DNA from 3 places in the Nocardiopsis sp. EMB25 genome. Region 2 is predicted to be linked to each of the others. Evidence: riboswitches for the same ligand, from Rfam matches in the RefSeq annotation. Region 2 holds a riboswitch; each other region holds the start of a gene.
What was found. A riboswitch is a leader RNA that binds a small molecule or an ion and turns the genes downstream of it on or off. The one in region 2 is predicted to bind cobalamin.

Region 1 (3,269 bases), 720 kb from region 2:
GAGGCCTCCGGGCCGAGCGCGTCGAGGCGGGCGCGCACCCGGGCGTCGGTGAAGGCCGGGTCGGCGCCGTTCGCCCCCTCGGCCGCGTACTCGGCCTCGGTCCCCTCGGACAGGACACGGCCCAGCAGCGCGACCTCCTCGGCCTTCTGCTTGGCGAAGGCCAGGGCCGCGCGCAGCTCGGGGTCGAGGGAGGTCTCGGCGTCCAGGTCGATCGGCACGTGCAGCAGCGAGCAGGAGGTGCTCACCGTCAGCTCGTCGGTGAGGGCGAGCAGGGTACCGAGCGTGGCCACGGCGGAGGGGATGTCGGTCCGCCACACGTTGCGGCCCTCGACGACACCGGCGACCAGGCGTGTTGAGCCCAGGCCGGAGACCTTCACCAGGTCGTCGATGCCTTCGGCGTCGGTCACCAGGTCCAGGCCGACCGCCTCGACCGGGGAGTCCTTGAGCACGCGCAGCGCGGCGGCGCCGATGGACCCGAAGTAGGTCGAGACCAGCAGGGAGGGACGATCGGTGAGACCGCCCAGACGCTGGTAGACGCGCTCCAGGTGGTCGACGGCGGCGCGGCCCTCGTCGGTGGCCAGGATCGGCTCGTCCAGCTGCACCTCGGTGGCCCCGGCCGCCCTGAGGTCGGCCAGGAGGCGACCATAGGCGTCCAGGAGCTGGTCGAGCAGCTCGATCGGCGCCCACCCCTCGGGGGCGTCGTCGGCGGCCTTGGCCAGCAGGAGGAAGGTCAGCGGGCCGACCAGGACCGGGCGGGTGTGGTGGCCCGCCGCCGCGGCCTCACGGAACTCGGCGACCGGCTTGTCACCGACGAGGCGGGGACGGGTGCTCGGGGAGAGCTCGGGGACGAGGTAGTGGTAGTTGGTGTCGAACCACTTGGTCATCTCCAGCGGCGGCGCCCCCTGTTCGCCCCGGGCCAGAGCGAAGTAGCGGCGCAGCTCCTCGTCGCGGTCCTCCGCGGTGGACGGGGAGGCGAACCGGGAGGGCACCAGGTCGAAGAGGACCGCCGTGTCGAGCACGTGGTCGTAGTAGGAGAACGTGTTGGACGGCAGGTCGTCGACGCCCGCCTCGCGCAGCTGGACGTAGACGCCCTCGCGCAGGTCGGCGGCGACGGCGTCCAGTTCCCGGGCGCTCGTGCGGCCCTTCCAGTAGGACTCGCTGGCGCGCTTGAGTTCGCGGCGCGGGCCGATCCTCGGGTAACCGTGCACGGTGGAGCGCACGGCCGCCTTCGCGGCCGGTGACGTGGTCATGAAGCTTCTCTCCCTCGTCGAAAGCCAGGTTCCGGCCACGAGGGCATGAGGAGGGTAGGCCACGCGAGGTACGCGCCGCGGGCGCGTACCCGTCCGTCACCGCCCTCGGCCCTCCCTCGGGGCACGGGACCACCGGCGACACGGGTGCGCCGCCGGGTGGAGGCAGGTCTTCGGACTCGTGGGCACCGTCGGTGCGCGCACCGACGACCTACTGGCCGCCGCTTCCCAGATTCCGACCAAAACGACCGGATTACCAGTGCTTTTGGCGACTGTCGTTCCCACATACCGCTGCGGGGCAGTCCCGGATTCCCACCGGGTTCCCTCTCGCGACGCGAACCACACCCCGAACCGGTCAAACCCGGCCTGGAAGTGGAGCGCGTACCTTCCACGCCTGCAAGTATAGGGAGGCCCCCTCACGCCCCCGCCCCCGGCGTGGAAACCCCATTCCCGCGCGCCACCCCCATCGCGAACCCCAGCCACGTGGCGCGCGTCACACCTGACATAAAGCGTTACGTGGGACGGCCCTCCCCCGCCGCCCCGCGAACGTTCGTCTGACGATGAACGTGGAGAACCCCTGGTGAACAAACAGAGCCCACGGACCATGGCGACCCGACGCCCCCTCGTCACGGTCGTGGTTGCGATGGCGGTGCTGGCGGGGCTGGTGTTGCTCGTCACCCAATCCGGAGTACTTCCCGGCCCCGACCCCGCGGAGAACACCGCGCACGGGTCGGGGGAAGAGAGCCCCCTGCCTCCCGCCACGGGAGAACCCGACCGGCTGACGGTGGTCGACCCCTCCGACGTGGTCGACGTGGCCGAGGAGACGCTGTCCTACGACGGCGGCGTCTCCGCGGACGTGACCTATCCCTCCCTTCCCGACGCCGAACCGCTGACCGACTTCCTCGCCCGCACCCTCGACGCCGACGTGGCCGCCTTCGAGGCGGCCAACCCCGGCGCGGCGGACTACACCGCCGAGTGGGGTCTGACCGCCGCCAACGACGACCTGGTCGGCGTGCGCATGACCAGTACCGAGACCGATTCCGAGGGTTCTCGTGAGTGCCACAGCACGTACTGGTACGAGGCCGACACCGGCCTGGCCCACGGCTCCAACGAACTGATCGCGGGCCAGGACGAACTGGATCAGCTCAACGCGCTGGTCCGGGAACAGAGCCCGGACGCGGTCGACGGTCCGGCCGTCCTTCCCGTCGCCGCGCTCTACGACTCGGTCGGTTTCAACCCCGACGGCGACCTGGTCGTGGAGTTCGACACCGGGCAGATCGCCCCCGTCGGCGAGGGCCCCGTGCACGTGGTCGTCGACCGGGATGAGGCCGAGCCGCTCCTGTCGGACCTGGGCGTGCGCGCCCGTGACGCCGCGACCGTGGGTGTGGAGGACTTCTCCCTGTCGGGCCCGCCCGAAGCGGACAAGGACGGGACCACCGAGGAGCGCCCGGGCCTGATCTCCCCCGTCGACGACGCGGTGGACTGCTCCGACCCCGAGACCCGGTGCGTAGCCCTGACCTACGACGACGGGCCCGGCGGACGCACCCCTGAGCTGCTGGACACCCTCGCCGAGTACGACGCCCGCGCCACCTTCTTCGTGACCGGGGTCCCGGTCCTGGAGCACCCCCGCACGGTGCGGCGCGCCTACGCGGAGGGCCACGAGATCGCCAACCACACCCTGAGCCACCCGGACCTGTCCGCGATGGGGCAGGGCGCGGCCCGGGCCGAACTGGAGACCGTCCAGGCCCAGGTGTACCGCGAGACCGGCTACACCATGGACCTGATGCGCCCGCCCTACGGCGCCACCGACGACGGCGTCGCCTCCGTGACCGAGGACATGGGGCTCGCCCAGATCCTGTGGAGCGTGGACACCAACGACTGGAAGGACCGGAACGCCTCGGTCGTCTCCGGCCGCGCGCTGGGCGGCGCGTCGGACGGCGCGATCATCCTCATGCACGACATCCACGGCACCACCATCGACGCCTCCCACGAGATCATCCGCGAACTCGACGCCCGGGGCTA
Region 2 (3,269 bases):
AGGGAGGTCACCACTCCCACGGGGATCTCCTGCGGGTCCAGCGCGGTGCGGGCGACCGTGTCCACCCACACCAGGAAGACGGCCCCGGTCAGCGCGGTGACGGGGAGGAGTCTGGCGTGGCCGGAGCCGGTGAGCGCACGGGCCGCGTGCGGTAGCACCAGCCCCACGAACCCGATCGCCCCGGCGGCGCTGACGAGCGCCGCGGTGAGAAGGGCGGTGGCGCACAGGAGCACCAGTCGGGCGCGGCCCACCCGGACACCCAGGTTCGCGGCGGCCTCCTCACCGAAGGCGAAGGCGTCCAGGGTGGTGGTGTGGGCGAGGCAGACGACGAGCACACCGACCAGCACCAGCGAGCACAGCGCCACGTCGGCCCAGCCCGCGCCGCTGAGCGACCCCAGCAGCCAGAACAGCACGCCGCGCGTGGTCTCCGCGTCCGCCGAGGTCAGCACGACGAACGAGGTCAGCGCCGAGAACAGCTGCATGGCCGCGACCCCGGACAGCACGACGCGGTCCATGGTCGCGCCCAGACTGTGGCTGAGCAGGATGACCATCCCGAAGGAAAGCAGCGCCCCGACGAAGGCGCCCGCCGACAGGGACAGCACCCCGGCGCCCCACCCGAGGACGATCACGGCGACCGCGCCGGTGGAGGCACCGGAGGACACCCCGAGCACGAAGGGGTCCGCCAGCGGGTTGCGGAGCAGGGACTGCATGACCGCGCCGCACAGGGCCAGTCCCGCCCCGCACACCGCGGCGAGCAGGGTGCGGGGCATCCGGAGGTTCCACACGATGCCGTCCCGCAACGGGTTCAGGGCGGTGTCGCCCACCCCGAGGTGGGCCGAGACCGAGCGCCAGACGTCGACCGTGGTGATGTCGGCGGGGCCGATGGTCACGGCGACCGCGACCGAAGCGGTCAGGGCCGCCAGTCCACCGCAGACGAGCAGTGCGAGACGGGCACCGCTCACTGGGAGAGCCCGAGGTCCCGCAGCCCGGCGGCGACCTGCTCGATCCCCTCGACCGTGCGGATCGTGGGGTTCATGGCCTGGCCGCTGAGCAGGATGTACCGCTCCTCGGTGACCGCGGTGAGGTTGCGGGTGGCGGGGTTGCCCTCAAGGAAGTCGATCTTGGCCTCGGCGCTCTCGGCCGTCTGGGCCTCCCGGGTCAGGTCGCCGAGCACGATGACGTCGGGGTCGCGGTCGGCGATGGTCTCCCAGTTGATCTGGGGCCACTCCTCGTGGGTGTCCGAGAAGGCGTTCTGCGCGCCGACCGCGCGGGTGATGGCGCCGGGGGCGCCGCAGCACCCGGCGAGATAGGGCGCCTGGGAGTCGGAGAACCAGTACATGAGGGAGACGTCCGAGGCGTCCAGGTCGGCGGTGGCGGTGTCCACCCGTCCCCGCAGCTCCGAGACGAGCTCCTCCCCGCGTTCCTCCACGCCGAGGATCGCCGCCAGGTCGCGGACCTCGCCGTAGACGGTGTCCATGGTGAGCGGCTCGCTGCGGGTGCCGTCGCCTCCGGTCGTGTTGTCCTTGCCCGCGGCGCAGTCGGCCGGGGAGACGTAGGTGGGCACGCCCAGCTCCTCGAACTGCTCCCGGGTGGCGGTGCCGCCGGGGCCCAGCGTGGAGACGAAGGAGGCGGTCACGAAGTCCGGTTCGGCGGCCAGGACCACCTCGAAGGACGGCCAGTCGTCGGCCAGCCGGGGCACGTCCGCGTTGGCCTCCTCCAGTCCCTCCATGACCGGGTCGGTCCAGGTGGCGGTTCCGGCGAGTCGGTCCGCCAGGCCGAGGGAGAGGAGGATCTCGGTGCTGCCCTGGTTGAGGGAGACGATCCGCTCGGGTGCCGTGCCGAGGGGGACCTCGTAACCGCAGTTGTCGATCGTTCCGGCGGGGGCGGCGGAGTCCGTGCCGTCGGCCTCCCCGCCCGGGGACTGACCGCAGGCGGTGAGCAGCAGGGAGGAGGCGGCCAGGAGGCCGAGGGGGCGAAGGGCGTGGCTGAGCATGGGATGCCTTGGGTGTCGGGGCTCGAACGCGGAGCCTGGCATGGTTCACCTCCGCGCACTCGACGCGGAGGGGCCAGCAGGTCTTCGGACTCGGGTTCGCCCGGACGGAGTGCCTTCCCAGGTCCGGGCCGCGCCGACGCTCCGGTCGGCACCGCCCCGCCCCAGTGGCGTGCGTACCCCGCCCGTCCCCCTCACCGCTGCGCGTCAGTTCCGGATTCGCACCGGATTCCCTGACCACGGACGTGGTACGACTGGCCCGGGCAGGATACCGCCGTGGGCGCGCCGCCCGACGGGGAGGTCCGGCGCTGGAGCGGGAACCGACCCCCGCACGTGGGTATCCCCTGGTGAAGGGCTCGGGACCGGCCCGGTGGGCGCTCCCCCGGCGCCGGGAACGCGGGTGGCGGCCCGGCCCCGCGCGTTCCGACGACCAGGGGGGGGAATCGTGGACGACCTCACCGACCAGGAGCTGTACGACGAACTCATCGCCTCGCTCGCCTTCGAGGGGGTCCGCGCGACGCCGGGACCGCACCGGTCCACGGTCCTGCTCCACAACGGGTGGACGTGGAGCGAGGGCGAGACGCCGGAGCGGTTCGATCCGCCGCTCGAACTCCACGTGAATCCGTGGACGCTCGGACGGCACCTCCGCGACATGGCCTCCGACGCGCAGGAGGCCTTCGGCGGGCCCTCGCCCCTGGGGGACGCGATGTCGCTCTTCCTCGTCCACGTCATGGAGACCGTCGAGACACGACCCGGGCGGCGCCACCTCACCCTCAGCCCCAGCGGCGTCGACGCCTCCCACCGGCCCCCGAGCTGACACCGCTCCCCCGAGCGGAACGATCCCCCCGCCCCCGACCACCCGTGTCGCACACGCTCGGTGAGGAATCCACCACGGAGGATGGCATCGTCGCCGCCGCGTCGACCATCCCGGACGGCCGACACGGCGGCGTCCCACCAGACCCGTCGCTGTGCAACGGAGACACCCATGCCGGTCGTCAGGACCCTGCTCGCCTCCACACTCCTGTCCGCGGTGCTGTCGGCCGCCGTCGTGACCGCCCCCGCGGCCGCCGGCACCGCGGCCCCGCCCACCCGCCTGTACAACACCTTCGAGCGCCCGATCGCGGGCGATCCCTACCCGCTGGAGGAATGGGCCAGGGACGGATGGCACGCCACCCGGGACAGAGGGATGACCGAACGCACGCTCATCGACGACACGGTTGCCGCCCGCACGGGCGAGCAGTCCCTGCGCGTGTCCTACCCCGCGGGGAGGATCGGCCCG
Region 3 (3,269 bases), 4.3 Mb from region 2:
GGCAGCCGGTGGCCAGGGCCTCGAAGACGATGGCGCCGTCGAGGCGGGTCAGGCCGGAGCCCCCGGACCCCTCGCCGACGTACACGCCGCCCAGTCCGAGTTCGGCGGCCTTGCGGAGCACGTCCACGGGGAAGTGCTTGGCCTGGTCCCACTCGACGGCGTGCGGCGCGAGGTGCTCGCGGGCGAAGTCGCGGGCGGTCTCGGCCAGGATGAGCTGGTCCTCGGTGAGTGTGTTCAACGGGGGCCGCCTAGCGCATGACCGGGATCGTGAAGCTGGCGCCCTCCTTGGCCCCGGACGGCCACCGGGAGGTGACGGTCTTGGTGCGCGTGTGGAACCGGATCGAGTCGGGGCCGTGCTGGTTGAGGTCGCCGAACCCGGACCGCTTCCAGCCGCCGAAGGTGTGGTAGGCGACGGGGACCGGGATCGGCACGTTGACGCCGACCATGCCGGTGTTGACGCGCTGGGAGAAGTCGCGGGCGGTGTCGCCGTCGCGGGTGAAGATCGCGACGCCGTTGCCGTACTCGTGCTCGCTGGGCAGGCGGAGGGCCTCCTCGTAGGTGTCCGCGCGCACGACGGAGAGCACGGGGCCGAAGATCTCCTCGCGGTAGATCCGCATGTCGGTGGTGACCCGGTCGAAGAGGCTGGGGCCGGTGAAGAACCCGTCCTCGTATCCGGGGACGGTGTGCCCGCGCCCGTCCATGACCAGTTCCGCGCCCTCCTCGACGCCCAGGTCCACGTAGCGCTCGACCCGCTCCAGGGCCTCGCGCGTGACGAGCGGGCCGAAGTCGGCGTCGGGGTCGTGGGAGGGCCCGACGCGGAGGGCGCCGATGCGCTCGGTGAGGCGGGCGACCAGGGCGTCGGCGGTCTCCCGCCCGACCGGGACGGCCACGGACACGGCCATGCAGCGTTCGCCCGCGGACCCGTAACCGGCGCCGAGCAGGGCGTCCACGGCCTGGTCGAGGTCGGCGTCGGGCATGACGATCATGTGGTTCTTGGCCCCGCCGAAGCACTGGGCCCGCTTACCGTGCGCGGTCGCGGTCGTGTAGACGTACTCGGCGATGGGGGTGGAGCCGACGAACCCGACGGCGGCCACGCGGGGGTCGGTGAGCAGGGTGTCGACGGTCTCCTTGCCGCCGTTGACGACGTTGAGCACGCCCGGGGGCAGCCCCGCCTCGAGGAAGAGCTCGGCGAGGCGGAGCGGGACGGAGGGGTCGCGCTCGGAGGGCTTGAGGATGAACGCGTTGCCGCAGGCGAGGGAGGGGGCGGCCTTCCAGAGCGGGATCATCGCGGGGAAGTTGAACGGGGTGATGCCCGCGACGACGCCCAGTGGCTGGCGGAGGGAGTGGACGTCGATCCCGGTCCCGGCGTTGTCGGTGAACTCGCCCTTGAGCAGGTGCGGGATCCCGGCGGCGAACTCGACCACCTCCAGGCCGCGCTGGATGTCGCCGTGCGCGTCGGGGACGGTCTTGCCGTGTTCGGCGGACAGGAGGCGGGCGAGGGTGTCGCGCTCGTCGTCGACGAGTTGGAGGAAGCGGAGGAGGACGCGGGCGCGGCGCTGGGGGTTCCAGGCGGCCCACTCGGCCTGGGCGGCCTCGGCGTCGGCGATGACGGCCTCGGTCTCGGCCCGGTCGGCGAGGGGGACGCGGGCCTGCACGGTGCCGTTGTTGGGGTCGTGGACGTCGCCGAAGGCGCCCGACCGCCCGGGGACGTGCTTTCCATGCACGAAGTGCGTGAGTTCGCGGGGCTCGTTGGGTTCGTGGGTCTCACTGACCATGGCGCACCAGCTCTCGTCTGGAGGCGGAGCGGGGCACGGGGGCATGGGGGAACGGGGCCGCGATGGTGCGCGGCCGGCCGGGCGGCCCGTGGTGTCGGGTCGCCGGGTTCAGCGGTCGTGCCCGATCGCGTGCCCGGGCGGCGTTCCGTGCCCGGGCCGGGTCGCGTGGGCGCGTACCGGTGCCATGCGTGCTCGCTCCATCCTCGTGGATCACACGGTTGTCGACAGCCGCGGCCGGTATCCTGACTCCCGGATCAGCGCGCTCTCCCCGCCTTCCCGGCTGACGCCAGTGGCATCGTCTGGGCGAGCGCTTCCCGGACACAGTGGCGGGACCGTGCCGGATTCCCACCGGCTTCCCTGCACCGCGGCTCTGTGACGCCCACCATATAGTTGGACGTCCAAGTAAATCCAGGGCCCAGGGAGTGTGACCCGGGCCACACGGGTCGAGGGGGTGTTCTGGGTGGAACCGGAGTCGGCGGCCCGGGACGGGGAGACGGACGGACGCGCGTCGGCGCGCCTGACCGGGGGCGCTACCGGTCCAGCCCCGCGAGGAGCTCGTGGGCCTCGTCCAGATGGGCGGGAACGGCCTCCGGCCCCTCCGCCAGGCGCATCGCGGTGAGCTCGCAGGCCATGGCGACGTGAGCGGCCAGGACGGCCACGGCCTCCGTCGCACCGACCTCCATGAGCGCGTTCGCCAGTTTGTCGGCCCGGCACTGCTGCACCAGGAGGTGGCGGGACTTGAGGTCGTCGCTCTCACGCAGCAGCCGCATCAGCACCGCCGCGTGATCGGGCGACAGGGAGGTGTGCGGACGGACGCCCGCCTCGCGGAGGAGTCCGACCGCGGCACCGAGGTCGTCCCCCACCGAGGCGGACGCCTTCTCGCGCACGTGGGCACACACGCGCTCGATCTCATCCGCGTCGTCCGCGAACAGCACCTGCTGCTTGTCCCCGAAGTACCGGAAGAAGGTGGTACGCCCCACCTCGGCGCGTTCGGCGATCGCCGCGACGGTGACGTTGTCGAATCCGTGCTCGTCGAAGAGCTGGAAGGCGGCCGACACGATCAACGCGCGGGCCTTACGCCGTTTACGGGCGTGGAGCGTGTCCGGGGGGTGGTGCATGAGGCAACCCTATCGAGTGGGAACCCGGTTCTCCGTGAGACTCGAGACCATAAGTACTCTGGTCCCAAAACGCTCCGTGAGCACCTGGGTAGCGGGAAGTCGTTTGGCCGATCTGGTTGCGGACACGGGCGTCGGGCTCAGCCGGGGACCCTACGCACATGTTCCGGTTGGCCCGGAATTTTATTGCAGAACCGACGCCGGGTGACAACCGCCTTCCGGAGACCGGCCGGAGCCGACGTGGAATGTGGTTCCCCACTCACGCAGGTTATGCCACCGATGGGCCGACCATTTTGTCAGCCGACCAAAATTCTCCACCCAACAAAATAGTTAAGTTTCCTAACTATAGGCGCACCGCACAGTTCACGCGACCTCCCCC

Region 1: it holds a riboswitch for cobalamin, as region 2 does, so the genes downstream of both, metE (5-methyltetrahydropteroyltriglutamate--homocysteine S-methyltransferase) here and KIK06_RS06115 (ABC transporter substrate-binding protein) in region 2, are expected to answer to the same signal.
Region 3: it holds a riboswitch for cobalamin, as region 2 does, so the genes downstream of both, KIK06_RS25450 (CoA-acylating methylmalonate-semialdehyde dehydrogenase) here and KIK06_RS06115 (ABC transporter substrate-binding protein) in region 2, are expected to answer to the same signal.

The regions. Positions count from the first base shown of each region.
Region 1 covers NZ_JAMTDN010000001.1:678,885-682,153, reverse strand. Annotated here, with positions in the region: gene metE (5-methyltetrahydropteroyltriglutamate--homocysteine S-methyltransferase) at 1-1,250, opposite strand, end outside; cobalamin riboswitch at 1,395-1,606, opposite strand; gene KIK06_RS02820 (polysaccharide deacetylase family protein) at 1,852-3,269, shown strand, end outside.
Region 2 covers NZ_JAMTDN010000001.1:1,403,002-1,406,270, reverse strand. Annotated here, with positions in the region: gene KIK06_RS06120 (FecCD family ABC transporter permease) at 1-962, opposite strand, end outside; gene KIK06_RS06115 (ABC transporter substrate-binding protein) at 959-1,993, opposite strand; cobalamin riboswitch at 2,052-2,264, opposite strand; gene KIK06_RS06110 (hypothetical protein) at 2,436-2,807, shown strand; gene KIK06_RS06105 (polysaccharide lyase) at 2,976-3,269, shown strand, end outside.
Region 3 covers NZ_JAMTDN010000001.1:5,713,984-5,717,252, reverse strand. Annotated here, with positions in the region: gene KIK06_RS25455 (acyl-CoA dehydrogenase family protein) at 1-238, opposite strand, end outside; gene KIK06_RS25450 (CoA-acylating methylmalonate-semialdehyde dehydrogenase) at 249-1,775, opposite strand; cobalamin riboswitch at 1,991-2,177, opposite strand; gene KIK06_RS25445 (TetR/AcrR family transcriptional regulator) at 2,306-2,893, opposite strand.